2 regions of the Stenotrophomonas maltophilia group sp. SKK55 genome follow, and region 1 is predicted to be linked to the other one. Evidence: predicted binding sites of a transcription regulator. Region 1 holds the regulator's gene; the other holds the start of a gene.
What was found. The regulator FliA, encoded in region 1, starts transcription of late flagellar genes. The targets are predictions, from matches to a motif close to TAAAGTTTNNCNNNCNNNGGCCGATAA.
Positions count from the first base shown of each region.

Region 2: the regulator FliA is predicted to act here: its motif matches at 1,831-1,857, upstream of AC2A1N_RS12330 (methyl-accepting chemotaxis protein).

Region 1 covers NZ_JBXUHP010000059.1:677,946-686,390, reverse strand. The annotation lists gene AC2A1N_RS21300 (ParA family protein) at 1-169, opposite strand, end outside; gene motD (flagellar motor protein MotD) at 174-1,190, opposite strand; gene AC2A1N_RS21290 (flagellar motor protein) at 1,192-1,932, opposite strand; gene AC2A1N_RS21285 (chemotaxis protein CheA) at 2,024-3,883, opposite strand; gene AC2A1N_RS21280 (protein phosphatase CheZ) at 3,886-4,491, opposite strand; gene cheY (chemotaxis response regulator CheY) at 4,491-4,883, opposite strand; gene AC2A1N_RS21270 (RNA polymerase sigma factor FliA) at 4,941-5,684, opposite strand; gene AC2A1N_RS21265 (MinD/ParA family ATP-binding protein) at 5,681-6,568, opposite strand; gene flhF (flagellar biosynthesis GTPase FlhF) at 6,555-8,183, opposite strand; gene flhA (flagellar biosynthesis protein FlhA) at 8,329-8,445, opposite strand, start outside.
Region 2 covers NZ_JBXUHP010000018.1:702,048-710,492, reverse strand. The annotation lists gene AC2A1N_RS12345 (DUF2628 domain-containing protein) at 1-837, shown strand, start outside; gene AC2A1N_RS12340 (hypothetical protein) at 893-1,147, shown strand; gene AC2A1N_RS12335 (hypothetical protein) at 1,291-1,722, shown strand; gene AC2A1N_RS12330 (methyl-accepting chemotaxis protein) at 1,889-4,111, shown strand; gene AC2A1N_RS12325 (glycine zipper 2TM domain-containing protein) at 4,277-4,645, shown strand; gene AC2A1N_RS12320 (hypothetical protein) at 4,871-6,163, shown strand; gene AC2A1N_RS12315 (ABC transporter permease) at 6,207-7,334, opposite strand; gene AC2A1N_RS12310 (ABC transporter permease) at 7,331-8,445, opposite strand, start outside.

The DNA of each region.
Region 1 (8,445 bases):
CCGGCGGCGGGTCCACCGGCACGCCGAAGGCGCGGCTGAGCGAGGCATGCGGATCGAGGTCGATCAGCAGCACGCGATGGCCGAGCGCGGCCAGGCCGCGGCCGAGGGCGAGGGTGGTGGTGGTCTTGCCGACTCCGCCCTTCTGGTTGGCGATTGCCCAGATGCGCATCGGTTTACTCCTTCATTGCCGGGGGAACGGCGGCGCCGACGCGGCTGCCAGCCGGCACCGGCGGCAACTTCACCGGTGCGATGGGGGAGGTGGGGGCGCTGGCCGGAGTTGCGGCGGCCTGTTCGGTGACGGTGCTGTCGGTGGCGCCGGTGGCTGCGTTCAGGCGCTGGCCGAGCGGATCCACCGAGTGCGACGTGTCGGCCAGGATGATGACCATCACCCGGCGGTTGCGGTTGCGGCCCTGCGCGCTGTCGTTCTCTTCGCGCGGGCGGAACTGGCCATAGCCGACCATCGCCAGCCGTGACGGCTGCACGCCCTGGTCGGCGAACAGGTGCACTACGCTGGCGGCGCGCCCGGCCGACAGTTCCCAGTTCGACGGGAAAGTGGCGGTGGCGATCGGCACGTTGTCGGTGTGGCCTTCCACGCGCACGCTGTTGGGCACGTCGCGCAGCACCTCGGCCAGGCTGGCCAGGGTCTGCCGCGCATGCACGTCCAGCGCGGCCGAGCCGGTGGGGAACAGGATGTCGCTGTTGATCTCGACTTCGATCCACAGTTCGGTGCGGCGCACGCTGATCATGCCGCGGTCGATCAGCGGTGCGAGCGCGGCGGTGAGGCGGTCGGCGATGCTGTTGAGCTGTCGCTCGGCGCGCGCGATCTGCTCCTGGTTGTGCACTGACACCGGCATGCGCATCTGCGAAGCCATCGAGGGCAGCAGGGTCGGGTCGTGCGAAGGTGCCGGCGCGGACGGGCCGATCTTGGTGCCGGACTTGATCACCGAGGGGCTGTCCCAGCCGCCGCCCTGCACCTGCTTGTTGCCCACCTGCACCGGGTTGATGGTGCGCGGTGCGCCACCGAAGGCATCGGTGAGCGCGTCGGCCATGATCCGGTACTTGCCCTCGTTCACCGAGGAGATTGCATACATGACCACGAAGAAGGCGAGCAGCAGCGTCATCAGGTCGGCATAGGGGATCGCCCATGCTTCGTGGTTGGCGTGCTCTTCGTGGTGCTTGCGGCGGGCCATGTCAGTGCAGGAAGCCGGAGAGGTTGGTTTCGATGTTGCGCGGGTTCTCGCCCTGGGCGATCGAGATCAGGCCTTCGATGACCATCTCGCGGTCGCGCGTGTTGTGCGAGATCACACTCTTGAGCTTGGCGGCGATCGGCAGGAACAGCAGGTTGGCCGAAGCGATGCCATAGATGGTGGCGGTGAACGCGGCGGCGATGCCGTGGCCGAGCTTGCTCGGGTCGGCCAGGTTCTTCATCACTGCGATCAGGCCCAGCACGGCACCGATGATGCCCAGCGTCGGTGCATAGATGCCCATTGCTTCGAACACCTTCGCGCCGGCCTGGTCCTGGTGCTCCTGGCTGCCCAGTTCGATTTCCAGCATGTGCCGCATCGATTCGGGCTCGACGCCGTCCACCAGCAGCTGCAGGCCCTTGCGCAGGAACGGGTCCTGCTGTGCTTCCACCTGCGATTCCAGACCCAGCAGGCCCTGGCGGCGGGCGATGTTGCTCCACTCGACGATCTGCTGGATCAGCTCGCGGCGGTCGCTGTGCGGTGGACGCACGACCCAGCGCACGATGCTGAACGCATGCTTGAACACCGCCGGCGAGGTGTGCAGCAGGATCGCAGCGACGGTGCCGACGATGACGATCACGAACGCCGCAGGCGACCACAGCGACGCGAGGCCGGCGCCCTTGAGGATGCTGCCGCCGACCAGCGAGGCCAGGGCGAGAAAGAGTCCAATGAGGCTGAGTCTATCCATGGATCCGGTATCGGCTTGTATGAATGGGACTTGAGACACCGGTACGGGCTACTGGTGCGACTTCACGGTTTTACGGGTTCAGCAAGCGGGGTCAGTCGTGCGGGCTGCGCAGGCCGTCCACATCCAGGATCAGCGCCATGCGACCATCGCCGATCAGGGTTGCACCGGCGTAACCGCGCAGGCCGCGCAGTGCTTTCGGCAGTGGCTTGATGACCACTTCCTCGCGCCCGCGCACCTGGTCCACGACCAGGCCGAAGCGCGCTTCGCCGGCCTGCAGCACCACGATGGTCAGCAGGGTCGAGGCGGCCGGCGTCACATCCAGCCACTGGCGCAGATCGACCAGCGGCAGCGTATGCGAACGACGGTCGAGCACGGCGCGGCCATCGAACCAGCCCAGCGAGGTGCGCGGCGCGTGCAGCACTTCCATCACGCGCGCCAGCGGCAGTGCATAGACGTCCTCGCCGGCCTGCACCAGCAGGGTCGGCAGGATCGCCAGGGTGAGCGGCACGCGGATCAGGAAGCGGCTGCCACGGCCCAGCTCGGACTGGATCTGGATCTGGCCACTCAGTTCGCGGATGCGCGACTGCACCACATCCATGCCAACGCCACGGCCGGAGATATCCGTGACCTGCTGCTTGGTCGAGAAGCCGGGCAGGAACACCAGGTGCAGGCACTCCTCGCTGCTCAGCCGCGCGGCAGCTTCCGGATCGATCAGGCCCTTCTCACGCGCCTTCGCGCGCAGCTTCTCCGGATCGATGCCGGCACCGTCGTCCTGCACTTCAATGCTGACGTAGTCGCCCTCCTGCTGGGCCGACAGGCGTACATGGCCCATCCGCGGCTTGCCCTGTGCTTCGCGCAGATCGGGCATTTCCACGCCATGGTCGATGGCGTTGCGGACCAGGTGCACCAGCGGGTCGGCCAGCGCTTCGACCAGGTTGCGGTCGAGCTCGGTCTCGGCGCCGATCAGCTCCAGGTCCACTTCCTTCTTCAGCGAGCGGGCAACGTCTCGGGCGACCTTGGGGAAGCGCGAGAAGACCTTGCCCACCGGCTGCATGCGGGTACGCATCACCGCCGACTGCAGGCGCGCGGTGGCGATGTCCAGGGTCGACACGGCGCGGTCCAGTTCCTCGTCGCGCAGGCGCGCACGCAGGGTCTTGAGCCGGTTGCGTGACAGCACCAGTTCGCCGATCAGATTGACGATCGCGTCCAGGCGCTTGGTGTCCACGCGCACGGTATGTTCGGCTTCGGCCAGCGGCTTGGCGGCCGGCTTGGTCGCCGCTGCCGGTGCGGGTGCGGCCGGTGCGGCCAGTGGGCGTGATGCCGCAATCGGTGCGGGCGCTGCGGCAGCGATGGGCTTGGCGCCGGGTGCGGCGCCACCGTGCAGCTGGTCGAGCAGGGCTTCGAACTCGTCTTCGCTGATCAGGCCGTCGTCAGCCTTCTTTGCCGGCGCGACCGCAGTCGGCGCGTTAGCACCGTGCAGCTGGTCGAGCAGGGCCTCGAATTCGTCGTCGGTGATCAGGTCGCCGCTACCGGCCGCCGCTACGGCGGTCGGGGCGGCCGGCGCGGCGGCGCTTCCGTGCATGTCGAACTGGGCGATCAGCTCCGGCGGCGCATAGCCCGGCTCGGTGCCGGAGGAAACTGCATCCAGCATCGCTTGCAGGTAGTCCAGCGATTGCTGGGCGGCATCGAAGTGATGGGCCTGCAGCACGGCCTGGCCCGCGCGCGCGATGCCCAGCGCTTCTTCGGCGGCGTGGCACAGCTCGACCATGGCGGTGACGCCGAGGAAGCCGGCGCCGCCCTTGAGCGTGTGGTAGCCCCGGAACACCGCGTTGAGCTGCTCGGTGTCCTGTGGTGCCTGCTCCAGCGACACCAGCTGTTCGCCCAGGCGATCCAGGATTTCCTGCGCCTCGATGATGAAATCGGCAGTGATGTCGTCGGATACCGCGCTCATGCTTACAGCCCCAGGTCCGACAGCAGGTCGTCGGCGTCGTTCTGCGAGACCGCGTGGCGGTCCAGTCCCTTCAGTGCCGGCCCGGCCAGTTCCGGATCGGTGCGATGCTGTTCCGGCGGCAGGCCGAGCGCGCCGAAGCCCTCGTGCACGCGGCGGACGATGCCGACCACGCGACGGATGATCTGCCCGGTCAGGTCCTGGTAGCTCTGGGTCAGGGCGATCTCGGTGAGGTTGTGGCGGATGCGCTCGAGCTGCGCATCCTGGCCCGGCTGCAGGCCTTCGGCGCGCAGCTGTTCGGTCAGGCTGCGGCATTCCTCGGCCAGGTCCAGGGTGCGGTGCGTCGCCTGTTCGGTCATCGCCACCACGTGGTCCAGGCGTGCGCAGGCATCGTCCAGTTCGCCGGCCTCGCTGGGTACGGTCGGCAGTTCACCCAGGGCCTGCCCGAGCTCGCGGGCCAGCCGCGAGAGGCCGCTCATCATCGGCTGCGTGCGCAGCGCGACCAGCCCGTCGATGCGTTGCCGCCAGGCGGTTTCGTCACCGGACTCCAGTGCGTCCAGTGCTTCCTGCAGGCGCAGGGCGAGGGCATTCTTGTCGACCGTGGTGTCCATCAGGCGCTGGCCGCCAGGCGTTCGAAGATCTTGCCGAGCTTCTCTTCCAGCGTCTGCGCGGTGAACGGCTTGATGATGTAGCCGTTCACGCCGTTCTGGGCCGCTTCGATGATCTGCTCGCGCTTGGCTTCGGCGGTGACCATCAGCACCGGCAGGGTCTTCAGCTTGGCATCGGCACGGATCGCCTTGAGCAGCTCGATGCCGGTCATGACCGGCATGTTCCAGTCGGTGACCACGAAATCGAACGGCTGGCTCTGCAGCAGCGACAGCGCGGCATGCCCGTCCTCGGCTTCGGCGGTGTTGGTGAAGCCCAGATCGCCCAGCAGGTTCTTGACGATGCGACGCATGGTCGAGAAGTCGTCCACGATCAGGATGCGCATGTTCTTGTTCAAAGCAGAGTTCCTTTGTTGTTCATTCCGGGCGGCCGGGGGCAGCTGCCTCGGGGATGTTCATTCTTCGAGGCCGGCGTCGACGGCCTCGAATACCTTCAGCCGGCCGCGCAGGCGCAGCACGGCCTGGCCGTGGATCTGGCAGACCCGCGACTCGCTCACGCCGAGCACCGCGCCGATCTCCTTCAGGTTGAGTTCCTGCTCGTAGTAGAGCGAGAGCACCAGCTGTTCGCGCTCGGGCAGATGGCCGATGGCCTTGCCCAGCTCGCGGCCGAACTCGCTGCGCTCCAGCACCTGCTGCGGGGTCGGGCCACCCTGGGCGACCGTGTCCAGCTCGCCCTGGTCCTCGATGCGCGACTCCAGGCTCAGCACCTGGCCACGCGCGGCGTCTTCCATCAGGCGCAGGTACTCGGGCAGTGGCATCTCCATCGCGGCGGCCACTTCGGTGGCGCTGGCGGCGCGGCCGCTGCTCTGTTCCAGGCGGCGGATGGTGGCCGCAGCATCGCGTGCACGGCGGTGCACCGAACGCGGCACCCAGTCGCCACGGCGGATCTCGTCGATCATCGAGCCGCGGATGCGGATCGAGGCGTAGGTCTCGAATGAGGCGCCCTGGTCGGCGTCGTAGCTGCGCGAGGCTTCGATCAGGCCCATCATGCCGGCCTGGATCAGATCATCGACTTCGACGCTGGCCGGCAGGCGCGCGGCCAGATGGTGGGCGATGCGCCGCACCAGGTCCGAGTGCTGGGCGATGACGTCGTTGGCCGCCGAGCGCTGGACTTCCCTGTATTGGGCCGCGCCTTTCATGCCGCCACCCCGCGCTGCTTGAGGATGCGTTCGAGGAAGAACTCCACGCCGCCGCGCGGTTCGGTGGGCGCCTGCCAGCGGGCTGTGCGGCGCGCGATCTCGGTGATGGCCAGTGCGGACGGGCTGGACGGGTAGGCCTTCACCACCGGCTGCTGGCGCTGCACCGACAGGCGCAGCCAGTCATCCTGCGGCACGCAGCCCAGGTAGTTCAGCGAGACATCGGCGAGGAACTTCTCGCAGACGCGGGTCAGCTTCTCGTACAGTACGCGGCCCTCGTTGGGGTCGCGCACCATGTTGGCCACCACCTGGACGCGGTCCACGCCACGTTCGCGCGAGAGCACCTTGATCAGCGCGTAGGCGTCGGTGATTGAAGCCGGCTCGTCACAGACCACCACCACGGTGTCCTGCGCGGCCTGGCAGAAGGTCAGCACGCCGTCGGTGATGCCTGCGGCGGTGTCCACCACCATGATGTCCAGCTCGCGTTCCAGCTCGGAGAACACGTTGACCAGGCCGACGTGCTCGGCCGGGGCCAGCTCGGCCATGTGCCGGCGGCCGGACGCGGCCGGGACCACCAGCACGCCGTTCGGGCCTTCAACGATGACGTCGTCCAGCGAGCAGCGGCCGGCAACCAGGTCGGCCAGCGTATAGGTGGGGTTCAAGCCCAGGATCACGTCGATGTTGGCCAGGCCGAGGTCGGCGTCCAGCAGCAGCGTGCGCTTGCCCATGCCGGCCAGCGCCACGGCCAGGTTGGCCGACACGTTGGTCTTGCCCACGCCGCCCTTGCCGCCGGTCACTGCGATGGTGCGCACAGGGCCGAGCGGCTCGCTGCGGGTGGCCGACAGCGGGAAGGTCTTGGTCAGCTTGGCGTACTCACGCGACGGCATGGTTCAACTCCGGGTTGCAGGGCATATCGGCCGCTCGGCGCAAATCTTCAAGGCGAAGTACGAGATTGGCCGCACTGGCCCGGTGCAGGTCGTCCGGAACGTCCTGGCCGTCGGTCACCCAGGTGATCGGCAGGGCGTGGTCCACGGCCACCGACAGGGCGTTGCCGAAGCGGCCGGTTTCGTCCAGCTTGCTCAGCACCAGGCCCTGCAGGTTGGCGGCACCGAAGCGGCGGACCACCTCGTCCATGTCGCCGAAGCTGGTGTTGGCCGGCAGCACCAGCAGGGTGCGCACCTGGCGCGCGGCGCGCAGCCACTGCAGCTGGGCGGCCAGCGCGCGGTCGCGCGGGCCCAGCCCGGCGGTGTCGATCAGTACCAGCTTGTAGTCCTTCAGGCGTTCCAGCAGCTGGTCCAGGTCGGTGCCGCTGTTGGCCTCGTGGACGGCTATGCCGAGCTGCCGGCCGTAGCCATACAGCTGCTCGCGGGCGCCGATGCGGGTGGTGTCGGTGGTGACCAGAGCGACGTCACGCGGTGCGTGCTTCTCGGCGAACCGCGAGGCCAGCTTGGCGATGGTGGTGGTCTTGCCGGCGCCGGTCGGGCCCACCAGCGCGATCACGCCGCCTTCCTCCAGCGGGTCGACCGGGGCAATCGGCAGCTTGCGCGAGATCAGCCCCAGCATCAGGCCGCGGCCTCGGTGCGCCTCGGTCTCCAGCGGGATCTGCATGGCGACGTCGCGGGCCAGGCCAGCATCGAAGCCGTACTCGTCCATCAGGTCCAGCGCGGTGGCGCGCACCGGGCAGCCGCGCAGGCGCTCGTCGGTGAAGCGGTTCATTTCGCGCTCGATCACCTGGCGCATGCCGGCCACTTCCTGGCGCAGCTGGCGGATCTCGGCGTCGTCCTGGGCGACCACGGTCAGCACCGGGGCTGGGGCGAGTGTCGGCGTCGGCGCGGCTTCGACGGTGGCATCGGCCAACGCCGGTTCGCTGGCGGCGACCTCCGGCTGCGTTTCAGACAGGGCTGCGGTCGGCAGCGGCGGCGGCTGCACCGCCGGCGCCACGCTTTCGTGATGTGCCTGGTGCGGCGGATCGATCTGGAAACGGGCGCGGTTGGCCGGCGCGACGACGGCCGGTGCCGGCGCCGGAGCGACGATGGCCTCGGCGAACGGGGCGAAGATCTGGTCCGGCAGTGCCGGTTCATTGACGGCGGCGCGTGCCAGCGTGGCGGCAAAGCCGGTGCTGCCGCGGGTCGGCACGATCTCGTCGGCGCTGTCGAGGGTGCGGCCGGTAGCGCCCACTGCTGCACGGGCGAGGGCGGCCACCGCCGAGGTGGTGGCGGCAACCGGTTCCGGTGCCGGGGGGCTGCTGCGGCGGCGGGTGACGGCGGCGATCACCGCGTCGGCGGCGGTGCGCGGCTTGGGTGCCGGCGGCGGTGCAACGTCACGGCGCGAGGCTTCCAGTGCACGCTGTACCGCGCTCTCGTCGTAGTTGGCGGCGGCGACGATCTCGATGCCTTCCTCGATCCGGCGGTTGGACAGGATCACGGCGTCAGGACCATGCTCCTTGCGCACCAGGTTCATGGCCGAGCGCATGTCGGCGGCGACGAATCGTTTGATTTTCATGCTGTGGTCACGAGGCGAAGACGGCGGGGTGGCGGTCGGGGAACTCGGGTGGTCGGTGGTCTGCACGGTGCGGGTTCCCCTTGGTGTCTGTCTGTTGCGTTGGTTCGAAAGTGGTGTCTGTTTTCTGGCGCATCGGCGGGCGGCGTCAGCTGATCGTTCCGACCAGCTTCAGGCGCTTGTCCTCCGGCACCTCGCTGTAGGCCAGGACCGACAGCGAAGGAACGCTGTGGCGGACCAGGCGGGCCAGCGCGGCGCGTACCGG
Region 2 (8,445 bases), on a different contig from region 1:
GCGGTGCAGAGCACAGATGCAACCTCAGATGGGTTGAGCGAGAAGGAAGCACTGGCGATCGTGGTAGGTGACAGGTTCCGCGCCTATCTCCGTCACTGGAGGCTGTACGAAGCAAGCGGCAGGGCGCCAAGGCGATGGAACTGGCCGGCATTCCTGTTCTCGTCACTCTGGTTCTTCTTCCGGCGCATGCATGCGTGGGGCGCGATCTGGTTCATCCTTTCGCCGTTGCTGATGACCACCTTCGTGCTGCTGGGGCTGCCATGGTTGTCCTTGCTCTCTTTCCTGGTGTTTCGCGTACTTGCAGGAATTCTGGCGAATCCGCTGTACCTGTCGCATTGCCGAAGGATTGTCCGCAAGGTTGATGCCGAGCATCGCGGGGCACATCGGCGGCACCTTGAGCTGCAGAAGGCTGGTGGTGTCAGCTACACCGCTCTGGTGATCGCCTTGGCGGTAACGGCCTCACAGAACACCCTGATCAAACTGATCGTTGGTTCGATATCAGAGCCAACGCCCACGCAGTCTGCTGTGCACGTGGCGGCGAACCCGCCGTATCTGCCGGACCCGCAGATGGAGGAAGCAGAGCGGGTGGCGTACCAGGAGCAAATGCGTGCGATCACAATGACGGCGTGGCCAGCAGGTGTCCCCATCGAGGGCAATGCCTGCATTGTCGAGCTGCGACTGGCGCCCCCGGGGCGAGTGCTGGAGGCCAATGTTCTGGAGCCGTGCACGTTGAACGACGCCCAACGCGAGATGATGCTGGGTGAAATCAGGCGCACGGACTTCACGATCGAGGGGAAGATGCGGTTCTTCAACCGGCATACCCTCATTGGATTGTGATCGCTGACATCCGGCGAGAGTCGCTCTGGAAATGGGGCATGCAGGGAGATTATTGGTGAAAGAACAGCTCTTGACGATCGAGGAAGCTTACATGGCGATGTTCTACTTCCTCCAGATCGACTATTCCCGCGGCCCCAGCGATGAGATCGGGGGGCTGCTGGGTTCACTTGGCTGGAGTCTTAAGGAGGATCGAAGCCCCACGGATCCAGGTGCGTGGGAGGACTGGTTGGACGCGGTGAGAGCGTCCATGGGGAACAGCGAGGAGGGCATAAAGGATATGAGTGCTACCTACACTGATCTGAAGCGGTAGCCGGATTGTTGCGAGCTCCCATGGGTGAGGTGGGCAGGGGTAGTCCGTATGAATCAGGAATTCTTCAGGACAGAAATGAAGCCGAAGACGAAAGCGGCCATGCCGAGTCATGAAGCTGTTGGCTTCAGATTGATGGTTCGATAATGAGCATTTCGCTGTTTCTGGAAGTCGAAGCCGGTGCCGATCTGGGTGCCGTGCTGCACGCCCTGGATTCGATCCAGGCCGAGTACTCCGACGGTACTGACGGTCTGCGTGGATATCTTCCAGCATCCAACACTGGCTTCGGGTTCGGCATCGTCGACGCGCCGGAAGCTGTCGTAGCGGAAGGGATTGAGGCCTCGTGGCAGGTGGGCCTGCTCGGCTCGTTTCATTTCCGCGCGAGCGGGTTTGAACGTGCCTGGGAGGAAATCTGCCGCTTCAGCGCTACGCCGCGATGTGGGGTTCCGGTTTGTGCTCTCGTTCCAGTTCGAGAGCGTCTATGCGGCAAGGCTCGGGAAGGATCTGGTCCTTCCGGGGCCTGCTGCACCGTAATGCTGGATACCGGAGCGGCAGGCCCCGGCCCGATCTCATTCTGACTATCAGTGGCGATATACCTTATGGATATAACACGTCCGTGGGTCGTCTGATTTCACACCTGTCTGCACAGTTCCAGAGTTTTGGATCGATATAATAATATCGCCCTATAAAGTTTCCCTTGCCTGCGCCGCCATCGATCATACGGCCATGATCAAGGGAATTGAGATGCTCGCCCTACGCAACCTCCGAGTGGGATCCCGGCTGGGTGCCGGGTTCGGTTTGCTGCTGCTGTTCATCGTGGCCATCGTCGGCCTGGCGCTGTACGGAAACCATCTGAAGTCTGCCCAGTTCTCGAAAGTGGTGGACGTCAACATGGTGAAGATGCGGCTGTTGAACGAGATGCTGGATACCAACAACGCAGTGTTGATGCACCGCAGGCTGATGGTGATCAAGCGCGGCGAGGATTTCGACAAGGATTATCAGAAAGCGCAGGAGCTGTCGCAGACCTACGATGGTATCTGGGCCGAGTACATCAAGATTCCACGCGACGCCACCGGCGATGCCTTGGTTGCGAAAATCGACGCGGCACGCAAGGCGACAGACGCCTCCACCCAGCATCTGCACGAGCGCATGAAGGCGGGTGATTTTGACGGTGCGGCCAAGGAACTGCTCGCCGAGCACGGACTGGCTACCGCATGGAACGAGACGATCTCGACCCTGCTGCGGCATCAGGAGACACTGACCGCGCGCAGCCGCGAGGAATACCGTTCAACCGAATCCTGGACCGGCACGCTGTCGATCGTGTTCGGCGTGCTGAGCCTGATACTGGGCTCGCTGGCCGCGTGGGCCATCACCCGCAGCCTGACCCGCCCGCTGGAAGGTGCGGTGAAGCTGGCCGACGGCATCGCCAACGGGCGGCTGGACAACAGCATCGACGCGTCCGGCAACGATGAGGTGACGCAGCTGCTCAGGTCGATGCAGCGCATGCAGGCGCAGTTGCAGTCGGTGATGGCGGCGCAGGGCGAGTTGGCCCGTCAGCACGATGCAGGCAGCCTCAGCTATCGCATGGACGAAGGTGCCTTCCCCGGCGACTACGGGCGCATGGTGCACGAGACGAATGCGCTGGTCGGCTCGCACGTGCAAGTGCAGAACCGGCTGATCGAAGTGATGAAGCATTACGCCCGTGGCGACCTGTCGGTGGACATGGATCCGCTGCCGGGCGAGAAGGCGGCGATCACCCAGGCAATGGACGAGACCAAGACCAGCCTGTCGGCGATCAACAGCGAGATCCGCCGGTTGGCGACAGCGGCCGCGGCAGGCGACTTCAGCCTGCGCGGTGACGAAGGTCGCTTCGCCTACGATTTCCGCGACATGGTGGCCGGGCTCAATCGTCTGATGCAGACCACCGACGAGAACCTGGTACAGGTGTCGACGCTGCTGCAGGCGATTTCGCGCGGTGACCTCACCGTACGCATGCAAGGTGATTTCCACGGCGTGTTCGCCCGCATGCGCGATGACTGCAACGCCACCGTCGATCAGCTCAAGCAGATTGTCGGCCGCATCCAGTCCAGTGCGTCCAGCATCAACCTGGCAGCGGGCGAGATTGCCTCGGGCAACACCGATCTGTCGCGGCGTACCGAGCAGCAGGCGGCGAACCTGGAAGAGACGGCGGCGTCGATGGAGGAACTGACCTCCACCGTGAAGCAGAACGCCGAGCATGCACGCCAGGCCAACCAGCTCGCGATCGGCGCGCACGGTGTCGCCTCGCAGGGCGGCGAGGTGGTCGGCCAGGTGGTCACCACGATGTCGGCCATCGAAGCCTCGTCGAAGAAGATCGCCGAGATCATCAGCGTCATCGACGGCATCGCCTTCCAGACCAACATCCTGGCCTTGAACGCGGCGGTGGAAGCCGCGCGTGCCGGCGAGCAGGGCAGGGGCTTTGCGGTGGTGGCCAGTGAGGTGCGCACACTGGCGCAACGCTCAGCCGGCGCGGCCAAGGAGATCAAGGGCCTGATCGAGGATTCGGTCGGCAAGGTCGCCGATGGATCGGCGCTGGTCCGCCAGGCAGGCACTACGATGGGTGAGATCGTGGCGTCGGTGCAGCGCGTGACCGACATCATGGCCGAGATCTCTGCCGCGTCGCAGGAGCAGAGCTCGGGCATCGAACAGGTCAACCAGGCGGTGGTGCAGATGGACGAAACCACGCAGCAGAATGCGGCGCTGGTGGAAGAAGCCAGCGCGGCGGCACGCTCCATGGCGGAGCAGGCCACCCTGCTGGCCGAGGCGGTATCGGTGTTCCGCACCGGTGCGGCAACCGCGGCTGCACCCGTGCGTCCGGCCCTGGCTGCGGTGGCCGCGACGGTTACTCCGGTGCGCAGGCCGGCGGCACTGTCGCCGCGCATCGAGCCGACACTGGCGGCCAATGCCGGTGGTTGGGAAGAGTTCTAGAACGTGGCACGCCGGTAGGGAGACGGCGCCCATCACGACGGCTGATCGTGATGGGCGCGGATTTTCTTCCTGAACGCGCTATGGCCGATGAGGTGGCGGACACGCGCATTTCACTTCCGGTTGCCAACCGCAGGAGGAGACTTGCGCCATACCGGAACTCAGGAGATGGCCATGAAGACCTCGACCCGATTGCTTGTGCTGGGCACCCTGCTGGCGGCTTCGTCGGTGGCCGGCGCGCAGACGTATGGCCCGCGCGATGAGGGACGCAAGTTCAACGACGGCAGCCGCGTGGTCTGCAAGAACGTGGAAGTGCAGCGCAACTCGCGCGATCCGAACCGCATTGCGGGTACGGCCACGGGCGCAGTGATCGGCGGCCTGCTGGGCAACCAGGTGGGCGGCGGCAATGGCAAGAAGCTCGCTACCGTGGCCGGTGCTGTGGCCGGTGGCGCGGCCGGTCGCCAGATCCAGGGCAACAGCCAGCAGAAGAACGGCGACCGCGTGGTCGAGCGCCGTTGCGAGCGCGTCTATCGTTGATCGGTTGCCGGCAGCGCCCGTTCCCCCTTACACATCGCAGTACTCGAACGCCGGCCCCGCGCCGGCGTTCTTCGTTCCGGACCTGTATCGCTGACTCCGGCGTCGTGCCTATACTGCGCCGACTCAACGGATGAATGTCCAGTGAACGAATCGGCTCCAGCTCCCCAACCGGCACCGCTCGCAAGGCACGACCCGATACCGGAAGCGACTGCCCATCCCCATCGGGTGCGTGATCGCACCGATGAACTCGAGCTCTTCATTTCGGGCCTGCTGGCGTTCGCGCTGCTGGCTGTGCCGGGTTATCTGTTCGACGCCTGGGCGCGCAGCAGCCTGCACACCGAAGGCATGTACTTCCAGATGCTCTGGTTCGGTTTCAGCATCAGTGTCGGCATGTGCTATGTGCTGGCAGTGGCTTTGATCATCCACCTCACGGTGCGCGGCTACTGGATCGGGCTGATCGGCCTCAGGTCGCATTTCCCCGATGGCATTGACTGGGGGCGCCTGCCAAGAATGGGGGCGGTCACGCGCGCCTTCCTGCAGGCCCGGGACGGAGGCCTAGATGGCAGCATCGAACGTGCCGACCGGCTGGCGACGATGCTGTTCTCGACCACCCTGCTTGCCGTACAGACATTGGCGGGCACGCTGGTATTGGCCGTCCTGACGCTTGGTGTGTCGATGGTGATCGGCGCGCTGTCCGGTGGCGCCGATCATGTCGCCATGCTCGCCCTGTGCACCGTGCTGGCCGCAATGTTGGCGCTGGCTGTTACCCCCGGGATCCTGGAGAAGATCGTGGCGCGGCGGCAGGCGCGCGGGCGGCCCCATGAGCGACCGCAGCGACTGCTGCAGGGCATGCTGGCGGCACTGCAACGGGTTCCGCTGTTGCGCCTGATGCAGACCATGCAGCTGACCATGCAGAGCAACCTGCGCTCGCGCTCGTTCATGGCGGCCTACCTGTTCGCGGTGCTGGTAGCGATGCTGCTGGCGGCCGTGCAGGTGATGGCGTCGTTGAAGTTCTCGCTGTTCAACCGTTACCAGATCGTCACGGAAGCGGCGGTTGAGCACGGCATGCTGAGTGCGCATTACGAATCGATGCGTTCGGCGCATGACCAGCTGCTGCCGTACCCGATGATCCCGTCGGACACGATCAGCGGTGCGCAGCTTCGTTTGTTCATTCCGCATCGCCCGCAACGCGACAATCCGCTGGCGCGCCAGCATTGCACCGCACTTCCGGACGCGCGCAATGAGGCCACCGGGCAACAGGCCGCCAATGCCGCAGTGGAGTGCCTTTCCCGGCTCTGGCTGGTCAAGCTGGACGGCACCCCGGTCGACCTGCATGGCTTCGTGCCCATGGAGCGGCGTGACCTGGATATGCGGGGCCTGGTGGGGTACCTGCCTACCCGGGGACTCGCACCCGGACGCCATGACCTGGAGCTGGTGTGGAATGCTGCAGGCGGCGAGCGGGGGGCCGGACGGCGCCGCGCGTTCCGCATCCCGTTCTGGTACGCCCCGGATCCATAAACGTGGGTCAAAGCGGCCATGCCGCGCCGCTTGAACTGGCCGCTTACGACTTAATTCCCTCCGTCCCCTTTTGGGCGAGGAGGCGCCAGGAGGCGAGGCTGCCGTAGAGCAGCAGCAGGACGGTGAGGGTGATCAGTTCGTGGCTGACGTCGGCCAGGCGGGCGTCCATCTGGTTCAGGCGCACCATCAGATTGATGCCCGAGGTGGTCGGCAGCAGCTGTGCCAGCCAGACCAGCGGTTGCGGCGTCATCACCGCCGGCCACGACAGGTTGGCCAGGAAAAACAGCGGGATGGAGGTGGCGATGATGTACTGGAAGGCGCGCTCGCGGGTGCGGAAGAAGCTGCCGACGAACAGGCCGAAGGCCACGGTGGTGGCGATGAACAAGGTGCCGCCCAGCAGCTGGCCCATCGGGTTGCCGCCGCGTGGATAGTCCTGCACCCAGGCAGTGAAACCGGCGTACCAGAACAGGCCGAACAGGCCGATCAGGCCGAAGCCCAACGCCATGCCGGCCAACGTCGGCAGGTCGAAGCGCAGGCGCCGGCCCAGTGCGAGGCGGCGGCCGCCGAGCAGAACGCCGATGCCCATCAACAGCGTCTGGTGCACGATCAGCTCGGCCACGCCGGGCACGATGGCGCTGCCATAGCCTTCCTGCGTGTTGTACAGCGGGCGCTGCACCAGGGTGACCGGCGGTGCCTGCGGCGCACCCATGAAGGCGGCCTGGCCGACCACCGCATCACGCCCGAACGCACCCAGCGCATCAGCTACGCTGCCCAGCACCCAGCTGGCGCGGCCCAGGTAGGCACCGTTGCCAAGCAATACCAGCTTGGCCGGATGGCCGCGCAGGATGTCGCGCTCCAGGTTGGCCGGGATCACGACGATGCCTTCGGCGTGGCCGGCTTCGAGCTGCTGGCGTGCGCTGTCGACGTCCGCCGGTTGCCCGACCACGCGCGCAACGCGCAGTGCGTCGAGCTTGCGCAGCAGCTCGCGGCTGGTCGCGCTATGGTCCTCGTCCACCACCAGCACCGGCAGGTTGCCGGCCACCTGGTGCCGGTAGGCGGCTGGATAGAAGAACGAATACAGGATCACCGCACCGACCATCACCACGATCGCGTAGCGGTCGCACAGCACCGCCATCAGGGTCTGCCGCAGGCTGCGCCAGAGCATGCTCATGCGTCAGCCCCTGCGGATTGTGCGGCGGCAGGCGTGCGTGCAAAGGCGATCAGGCGCAGGCCGCCGATGCCACCGGCCACCACCGTCATCAACAGCAGCGTAGCCAGCGGCCATGCCGAAACCTGCAGCGGCGAGCCGATGAACTGCTGCTGGGTCTGCAGCTTGATGTAGGCGCTCAACGGCAGCAGCTGGTGCCAGACGCGGGTAAACAACGGCCCGTCCAGCACCGGGAAGGTAGCGCTGGAGAACGCCAGTGCGGTGCCGATGCTCAGACCGACCGCAGACAACGCGGTGCCCATGTCGCGGGTGACGCCGACGAAGAACAGCGCGTAGGCGGCCGTGGCCAGGTAGAACAACGGCTGCGCGAGCAGCAGCAGAAGCACGCTGCCGGCCACACCATCGCCGCGCAGCCACGCCAGGTAGCCGATGCCGAGCGCGCCATACAGCGAGAACAGCAGGAGGTACGGCGCGACCTTGCCGGCAATCGCCGACCACGGCGTGCGAGCCAGCCAGGCGGGCAGGGTGCCATCGCGGATCTCGCGGCCGAGGCTGCCGGCCACCGCAAGTGCCAGTACCAGTGACAGCACCGCCGGGAAGATCAGTGGCAGCAGGAACAGTTCGTAGCTGCGCGCCGGGTTGTAGAGGATGTCCGACTGCACCGCGATCGGCGCCGCGCGCAGCTTGCCCGGGCCGACCTGCAGGCCGATGCGCTCGCGCAGCAGGCGTGCGTTCCATGCGGAAACCGCGTCGCCGATGTCGCGCGACGCCGACTGGCCGGTGGTCATGTAGGTGGCGTTGTAATAGGCGAACACCGTGCCCTGGCGCCCACGCAGCGCCTGCCGGGTGACATCGCGCGGCACCAGCACGATGGCGAACACGTCCAGGCTGCGCAGCTGCGAACGTGCCTCCTCCAGGTCCGCTGGCTGGCTGGCGACGCGTACGCCGGGACTGGCGTCGAGCATGCGCAGCAGCAGGCGGCTGTCACTGCTGTGGTCAAGGTCGACCACAGCAATCGGGATATCGCGCATCACCGACGGCGTGAACATCCATGCCATCACGACCAGCATCAGCAGTGGCAGCAAGGTGACCAGCAGCAGGTCGGCACGGTTGC